DNA from 3 places in the Arthrobacter sp. ZGTC212 genome. Region 1 is predicted to be linked to each of the others. Evidence: riboswitches for the same ligand, from Rfam matches in the RefSeq annotation. Region 1 holds a riboswitch; each other region holds the start of a gene.

What was found. A riboswitch is a leader RNA that binds a small molecule or an ion and turns the genes downstream of it on or off. The one in region 1 is predicted to bind S-adenosylmethionine.
Region 2: it holds a riboswitch for S-adenosylmethionine, as region 1 does, so the genes downstream of both, CXQ89_RS14775 (bifunctional o-acetylhomoserine/o-acetylserine sulfhydrylase) here and CXQ89_RS00130 (LLM class flavin-dependent oxidoreductase) in region 1, are expected to answer to the same signal.
Region 3: it holds a riboswitch for S-adenosylmethionine, as region 1 does, so the genes downstream of both, CXQ89_RS10775 (flavin reductase family protein) here and CXQ89_RS00130 (LLM class flavin-dependent oxidoreductase) in region 1, are expected to answer to the same signal.

What each region holds. Positions count from the first base shown of each region.
Region 1 is NZ_PJIJ01000001.1:21,130-23,387, forward strand. Features, by position in the region: gene CXQ89_RS00130 (LLM class flavin-dependent oxidoreductase) at 1-1,047, opposite strand, end outside; SAM riboswitch class IV at 1,083-1,197, opposite strand; gene CXQ89_RS00135 (ABC transporter ATP-binding protein) at 1,584-2,258, shown strand, end outside.
Region 2 is NZ_PJIJ01000003.1:566,460-568,717, reverse strand. Features, by position in the region: gene CXQ89_RS14780 (homoserine O-acetyltransferase) at 1-19, opposite strand, end outside; gene CXQ89_RS14775 (bifunctional o-acetylhomoserine/o-acetylserine sulfhydrylase) at 28-1,344, opposite strand; SAM riboswitch class IV at 1,417-1,532, opposite strand; gene CXQ89_RS14770 (VOC family protein) at 1,712-2,258, shown strand, end outside.
Region 3 is NZ_PJIJ01000002.1:889,289-891,546, reverse strand. Features, by position in the region: gene CXQ89_RS10780 (hypothetical protein) at 1-160, opposite strand, end outside; gene CXQ89_RS10775 (flavin reductase family protein) at 380-886, opposite strand; SAM riboswitch class IV at 941-1,058, opposite strand; gene CXQ89_RS10770 (PhzF family phenazine biosynthesis protein) at 1,163-1,999, shown strand; gene CXQ89_RS10765 (nitronate monooxygenase) at 2,010-2,258, shown strand, end outside.

The DNA of each region.
Region 1 (2,258 bases):
CTGGATCGCATTGGACTGCACATTGCCCAGCGGCTCGTCCAGGTTGTAGGTGGACAGGTCCACGCCGAGCCAGCCGGACATCAGGGCCAGGGCACCCTCGTCGCTGGCGTACCGCTGGTAGTCCAAATGCTTGGCTTCGGCTTCCTCGGATGTTGCCGCGGTGATGATGGTCAGCAGCGTGTAGATCCGGATGGAGTGGCGGTCCCGGCCGGCGGCTTCGGCGGCATCACGAATCCGGGTGACCGTGGCCCTGAGCTTTTCCTTCGTGGGGGCGCCCACGAAGACGGCCTCGGCATTGCCGGCGGCAAAGGCAATTCCCCGCGGCGAGGCGCCGGCCTGAAAGATCACCGGGGTGCGCTGCGGAGACGGCTCACTGATATGGATGCCGGGAACCTTGAAGTACTTGCCCTCATGGTTGATGTCATGCACCTTCGCCGGGTCGGTGAAGATGCCGCTGTCCTTGTCCCGGACGACGGCGTCATCCTCCCAGGAGCCTTCCAGCAGCTTGTAGATCACCTCGAGGTATTCATCCGCGTGGTTGTAGCGCTCGTCGTGCTCAAGCTGGTCTTCGGCACCCATGTTGCGGGCCGCCGAGGGCAGGTAGCCGGTAACCACGTTCCAGCCAACCCGGCCGTTGGTGAGGTGGTCCAGGGTGGAGAGGCGCCGCGCGAAGGAGTAGGGGTGTTCATAGGCTGTTCCCGCGGTGATGCCGAAACCGAGGTGCTCGGTGACCAGTGCCATGGCGGAGACCAGCAGCAGCGGGTCATTCACCGGCACCTGGGTGCCCTGCCGCAGTGTGGCCTCGTTGGAGTTTCCATACACGTCATAGGTACCCAGGACGTCTGCGATAAAGATGCCGTCAAACAATCCGCGCTCGCAGGTTTGGGCCAGGTTGGCCCAGTAGCGGAGATCCGTGTAATTCGCGGACTGGTCCTGCGGATGGCGCCACAGTCCCGGAGACTGATGGCCCACGCAGTTCATGTCAAAGGCGTTGAACCGGATCTGCCGCCGGCTGTTCTGAGGTGTTGAGGAAGATGATTCGGACACGGGGAAATCCTTCGGGATGGGACGCACCCGCTGGGGCGCCGTACTTGCCGTTCGCGGACGCGACACGGCCGGATCCTCATCTGGGGCACCCCGCTACGGAAAGAGGGTTGCCGCCCAACCAGCCAGAGCTTTGCGTTGGGACTCATGATCCTTCGCCACCAGTATTTGCACAGAGGGGCAGGCATGGAAAGAACATGACCCCGTGTGAACGGATTTATGACCCCGCATGACCACTGGTTGGCAGCATTCCCCATCCTGTCCCAGACTCCACAGATGGATGGCCTGGCCTGCGTCCCCGCCGGCACAGGCGGCGTCGAAATATTACGCGGGGGACTTGCCGGTTTCCGCAATCGCGCGTTTAGTTGCTCTTGACCATCCCGAGCGGCTGAGAGACCTGGATCAGTGAAGCCGCAGCAACCCTGGTTGCCGTACCTCCTCCTTGAGGGACGGCAATAGCGAGGACAACACCGCAGGAGGCCTACCGGCCCAAGGCGTTATCCGTAGGGTGCTACTGCCAGGACCGATGGAGAGTTAACATGACCGCTCTGGCTTCACAGTCCCCTGCCGCCGCGCCGCCCCAAACGCGCGCCGCCGGCTCCGCCCTTCCCGTTGCCTTTTCCTCCCTCGGCCGCGCATTCGGCTCCGGCGGTGAAACCCACCAGGTGCTGCGGGACATCACCTTTGACGTACATGCCGGCGAAGTCCTGGCCATCCTGGGCTCCAGCGGCTGCGGAAAGTCCACGCTCCTGCGGGCCGCAGCCGGCCTGGACGCTCCAACCAGCGGGGAAGTCCGGATCAACGGAACGCCCGTGCGCGGCATTGATGACCGGTGCGCCGTCGCCTTCCAGGAACCGCGGCTGCTGCCCTGGCAAACCCTGCAGGCCAACATCGCCATGGGCCTGCCCAAGGGCATCAGCGCCAAGAACGGCAAGGCCAAGGTGGCCGAACTGCTGGAGCTGGTGGAACTGGCCGCCTTCGCCAAACACCGTCCCCGGGCAGTTTCCGGCGGCATGGCGCAGCGCGCTTCTCTTGCCCGGGCCCTGGCCCGCACGCCCGGCGTGCTCCTGCTGGATGAACCGTTCGGTGCACTGGATGCCCTGACCCGGCTGAAGATGCAGGACCTGCTGCTCGCGGTTCACCGGGCCACCCCCACCACGGTGCTGCTGGTAACCCACGACGTGGACGAAGCCCTCCAGCTGGCAGACCGCATC
Region 2 (2,258 bases), on a different contig from region 1:
AGGTAGAAGGAAGTGTCACGCTGCCCGCTACGCTCCCTTGGCTGCCCGGAACCCGGCGTCGAGGTCCGCAATAATGTCGTCAATGTGCTCAATGCCCACTGAAAGCCGGACCAGCCCGGGGCTGACTCCCGCTGCCAGCTGCGCTTCGGCCCCCAGCTGGCTGTGGGTGGTCGACGCCGGATGAATGACCAGGGAGCGCACGTCACCCACGTTCGCCACATGGGAGTGCAGGTCCAGGGCATCCACAAACCGCTTGCCGGCGTCGATGCCGCCGTTGATCTCGAAGGAGACAATGGCGCCCGTTCCGCGCGGCCCGTAATGGCGTCCGCGCTCGAACCACGGGCTGGATTCCAGGCCCGCATAGGCGACGGAGACGACGTCGTCGTGCCCTTCCAGCCAGTTGGCCACCGCGACGGCGTTGCTCACGTGCCGCTCCATGCGCAGGCTCAGGGTTTCCAGGCCCTGGGCAATGAGGAACGCGTTGAACGGGGACACGGAGGAGCCAAGATCGCGCAGCAGCTGGACCCGCGCCTTGAGGATGTAGGCGAGGTTGGCGCCCAGAATGCCGCCGGCGCCCAGGTCACGGGCATAGACGAGACCGTTGTAGCTCTCATCCGGGGTGTTGAAGCCGGGGAATTTCTCCGGATCGGCACCGAAGTCAAAGTTGCCCGAATCCACGATGACGCCGGCAATGGCGGTACCGTGCCCGCCGAGGTACTTGGTGGCCGAGTGCACCACAATGTCCGCACCCCACTCGATGGGCCGGATCAGGTACGGGGTGGAGAGCGTGTTGTCCACGATCAGGGGAATACCGGCCTCATGCGCCACTGCGCTGATGCCCTCGATGTCCAGTACGTCCTGGCGGGGGTTGGAGACCACCTCACCGAAGAAGGCCTTGGTGTTGGGCTGCACCGCCGCCCGCCACTGCTCCAGATTGTCCGGATCGGCCACGAACGTTGTGGTGATGCCGAACTTTTTCAGCGTGTGCTTGAACAGGTTGTACGTGCCGCCGTAGAGGCTGGGGCTGGCCACAATGTGGTCTCCGGCTTCGGCCACGTTGAGGATGGCGAAGGTTTCCGCGGCCTGCCCGGAGGCGAGCAGCAGTGCCCCGATTCCGCCTTCGAGGGAGGCGATCCGGTTTTCCACCGCTTCCTGGGTGGGGTTGCCGATGCGGGTGTAGATGGGGGCAAGCTCAGCCAGGGCGAACCGGTTGGCCGCTGCTTCCGCACTGGGAAAGACAAAGGACGATGTCTGGTAAATAGGCAGGGCGCGGGCACCGGTAACGGCGTCGGGCTCCTGGCCTGCATGGATGGAACGGGTTTCGAAGGACCAGTTTTCTGACACTGCTTAGCTCCCATAACCTAAGGGCCGCACAGAGACTTTTGGGCCGGAACAAGGTAACCGGCAGCCACGTGGGACCCGCGCTTGCCCTGCATCCGTTGAGACAGGGCCAGGTCTTCACCCGGGGCACCCCACCGCGGTTGGAGGGTTGCCGGCCAGCAAGCCGGGGCTATCTGCTGGCACTCATGACCTATCCCCTATGAAAACGGATAAGTCCGGCGCCTGCAAGGAGTGTGACGGATCATTTCCCGGGCGTCGGCGGCACGGATGGGCGCGTACCTTTTCCCGGCGGCTGCAGGGAAAGCGTCTTTGGCCCGCCTTAGGTCGCCCTAAGTCGAGACGCTGGTCACAACGTGCCATTATGGGCCGCATGCGCTTGGACCATGTATCTTATGCCAGTGAATCCGACGGTCTTTTGGCCACGACAGAGAGGATCGCAGACGCTCTGGGAGCGGACTTCGTCAAGGGCGGCGTCCATCCGCGTTTTGGTACGCGGAACATGATCCTTCCCCTGGCCAACCATCAGTACGTCGAGGTGGTGGAGGCCCTGAACCACCCGGCCTCGGACAAGGCTCCCTTCGGCCAGGCAGTGCGCCAGCGCTCGGAGTGCGGCGGCGGCTGGATGGGCTGGTGCGTGGCCGTGGATGACCTCGCCCCCTTTGAAGAACGGCTTGGACGGCTCTCCGTTCCGGGCAACCGGAAGTTCCCCGACGGCCAGGAACTGACCTGGCGGCAGATCGGCATCAATGGCCTGATCGCCGACCCCCAGGTGCCGTACATGCTGCGCTGGGATGACGGAACCGAGGAACTGCACCCCTCGGCCGCCCTGCCCGGCATGCCCGGTGCCGTGAAGCTGGACTCGCTGACCATCGCCGGCTCCGCTGACCGTGTGGCGCAGTGGCTGGGCACCCCGGCCG
Region 3 (2,258 bases), on a different contig from region 1:
TCCGGCTGGACGTACGGGCTGAGGGGGAGGCCGTGGCGGTCTCCTCAGCAGTGGACGACGATGTGGCTGGTTTCGAGGAGGCGGCCTCGGGCTCCTCCTGGGCGCTGCACCCTGTCAGCACCAGGCCCAGCACCGCTGCGGGAAACAGGGCCTTCTGCATAAACGGCAAATCCGACGCTCTGCCCGGCCTTGCCTTAGTCCGTGATGGTCCATTGGCATTTCTGTTTCTGGTCATCTCCGCTACTTCCTTCCGAAGTAATCCGAAGAACGATAGTGGACCCGGATCCGTATGTAAAGGATTGGTAACGGACGGCTGCTGTCATAAACCCGTGGAAACAATTCCCGGCTCAGTATTTCCGGTGCCGACACATTTTTCCGGTCAGGCGAATTCGGGAACACCCAGACGGCGAAACGCTGAACCGTGGAATATCAGGGGCTCGTGGGCATCCTCGTGTGAGGCATGGCCGTGCACTCGTAGCAGCACCACCTGATGGTCCCCGGCCGGAACCTCATTTTCCACAGAGCACTCAAGCCAGAGGGCGGCCCGGTCCAGGAACAATGATCCGGACTCATCCGTGTGCAGATCCAGTCCGGCGAAGCGGTCTCCGGCCCTGGACGCAATCTGTTTGCAGACGCCCTCGTGATCAGAACCCAGAATCGACACGCCGATCCGGGCCGAGCCCCGCAGCACCGGCCACGTGCGGGACGTGTTCTGCACGGCAAACATCACCAGCGGCGGATCCATGGAAACGCCCACCGTGAAGGAAGAAGCAACCAGGCCCTGCGGCTCGCCGTCAATGACCGCGCACAGGGCGGCAACGCCGGACGGAAAACGGGAGAACGCCCGCCGCAATGCAGCGGGTTGAAGGTCGGTCAAAAGTGCCATGCTCAAAAGATCCTCTGCCTCAGGCGCCCGGCAACCCGATACGTCGGTAGCGAAGCGCGGTACTTGCCGGGCCGGTTGGAAACCGGGCGGCCGAATCGTCACCTGGAGCACCCCGCTACGGCGAGAGGGTTGCCGTCCAGCCGGCCAGGGCCCGTGGCTGGAACTCTTGATTCCTGCTCCAACGTAGGCCGGGCAGTTCCGGGACACAAACCCCCGCCACAGTTCGTAAACTCCGCTTCATAAAAGTCATGGGAATGAAGGGATACAGTGTGAAGAATGAGACAGCGGTGGTTTAAGCAGGTGGACGTTTTCGGCAGCGAACCGTATTTGGGCAACCCGCTGGCGGTGGTGCTCGAAGCGGAAGGGCTGACGGATGCCGAGATGGCCTCCTTTGCCCGGTGGACCAACCTTTCCGAGACCACCTTCGTCCTGCCGCCCACTGTGGACGGGGCCGATTACCGGGTCCGGATCTTCACCCCGGGCGGGGAGATTCCCTTCGCCGGACACCCTACGCTGGGCACATGCCACGCCTGGCTGGAGACCGGGGCCAAGCGCCGGTACCCCGACGTCGTCGTACAGGAATGCGGCATAGGACTCGTGACGCTGCACGCCAATGCCGGGATCGCGGCGTTTGCCGCTCCGCCCCTGCTGCGCTCCGGTGAGCTGGAGGACGATGTCCTGGACCAGGCCCGGAAGGCACTGGGCCTGGAACCGGAGCAAATCCTCGCCTCCAACTGGATCGACAACGGACCCGGCTGGCTGGGACTGCTGCTCCCGGACGCCGCAACCGTCCTGGCGCTGAACCCGAATCCCGTGATCATGGGCAACCTGCGCGTGGGCGTCATTGGCGCGCAGCCGGCGGACGCGGAAACAGACTTTGAAGTGCGCGCCTTCGTACCGGGTCTCGGTATTGCAGAGGATCCGGTCACCGGCAGCCTCAACGCCGGACTCGCCCAGTGGCTGATCGGAGCCTCATTGGCACCGGAACGCTACGTCGTCACCCAGGGCACTGCCGTCCAGCGCTCCGGCCGGGTCCGGGTCTTCACCCGGGACCGCAAAATCTGGGTGGGCGGTTCCACGGTCACCTGCATTGACGGCACCGTCACGCTGTAAACCGGGCACCATGTTCACCCTAAACTCGCTCACACTTCCGGTTATCGGTGCGCCCATGGCCGGAGGGCCTTCCACCCCGGAGCTGGCTGCCGCAGTGGGGGAGACCGGCGGGCTCGGCTTCCTGGCCGCCGGTTACAAGAGCGCCGGATCCGTGGCGGACCAGATCAGCCAGCTGCGCAGGCTGAGCGGCCGGCCCTTTGGCCTGAACCTCTTCGTTCCGGATGCTGCCAACACCTACCCGGTTGCCGCGCAGGATCAG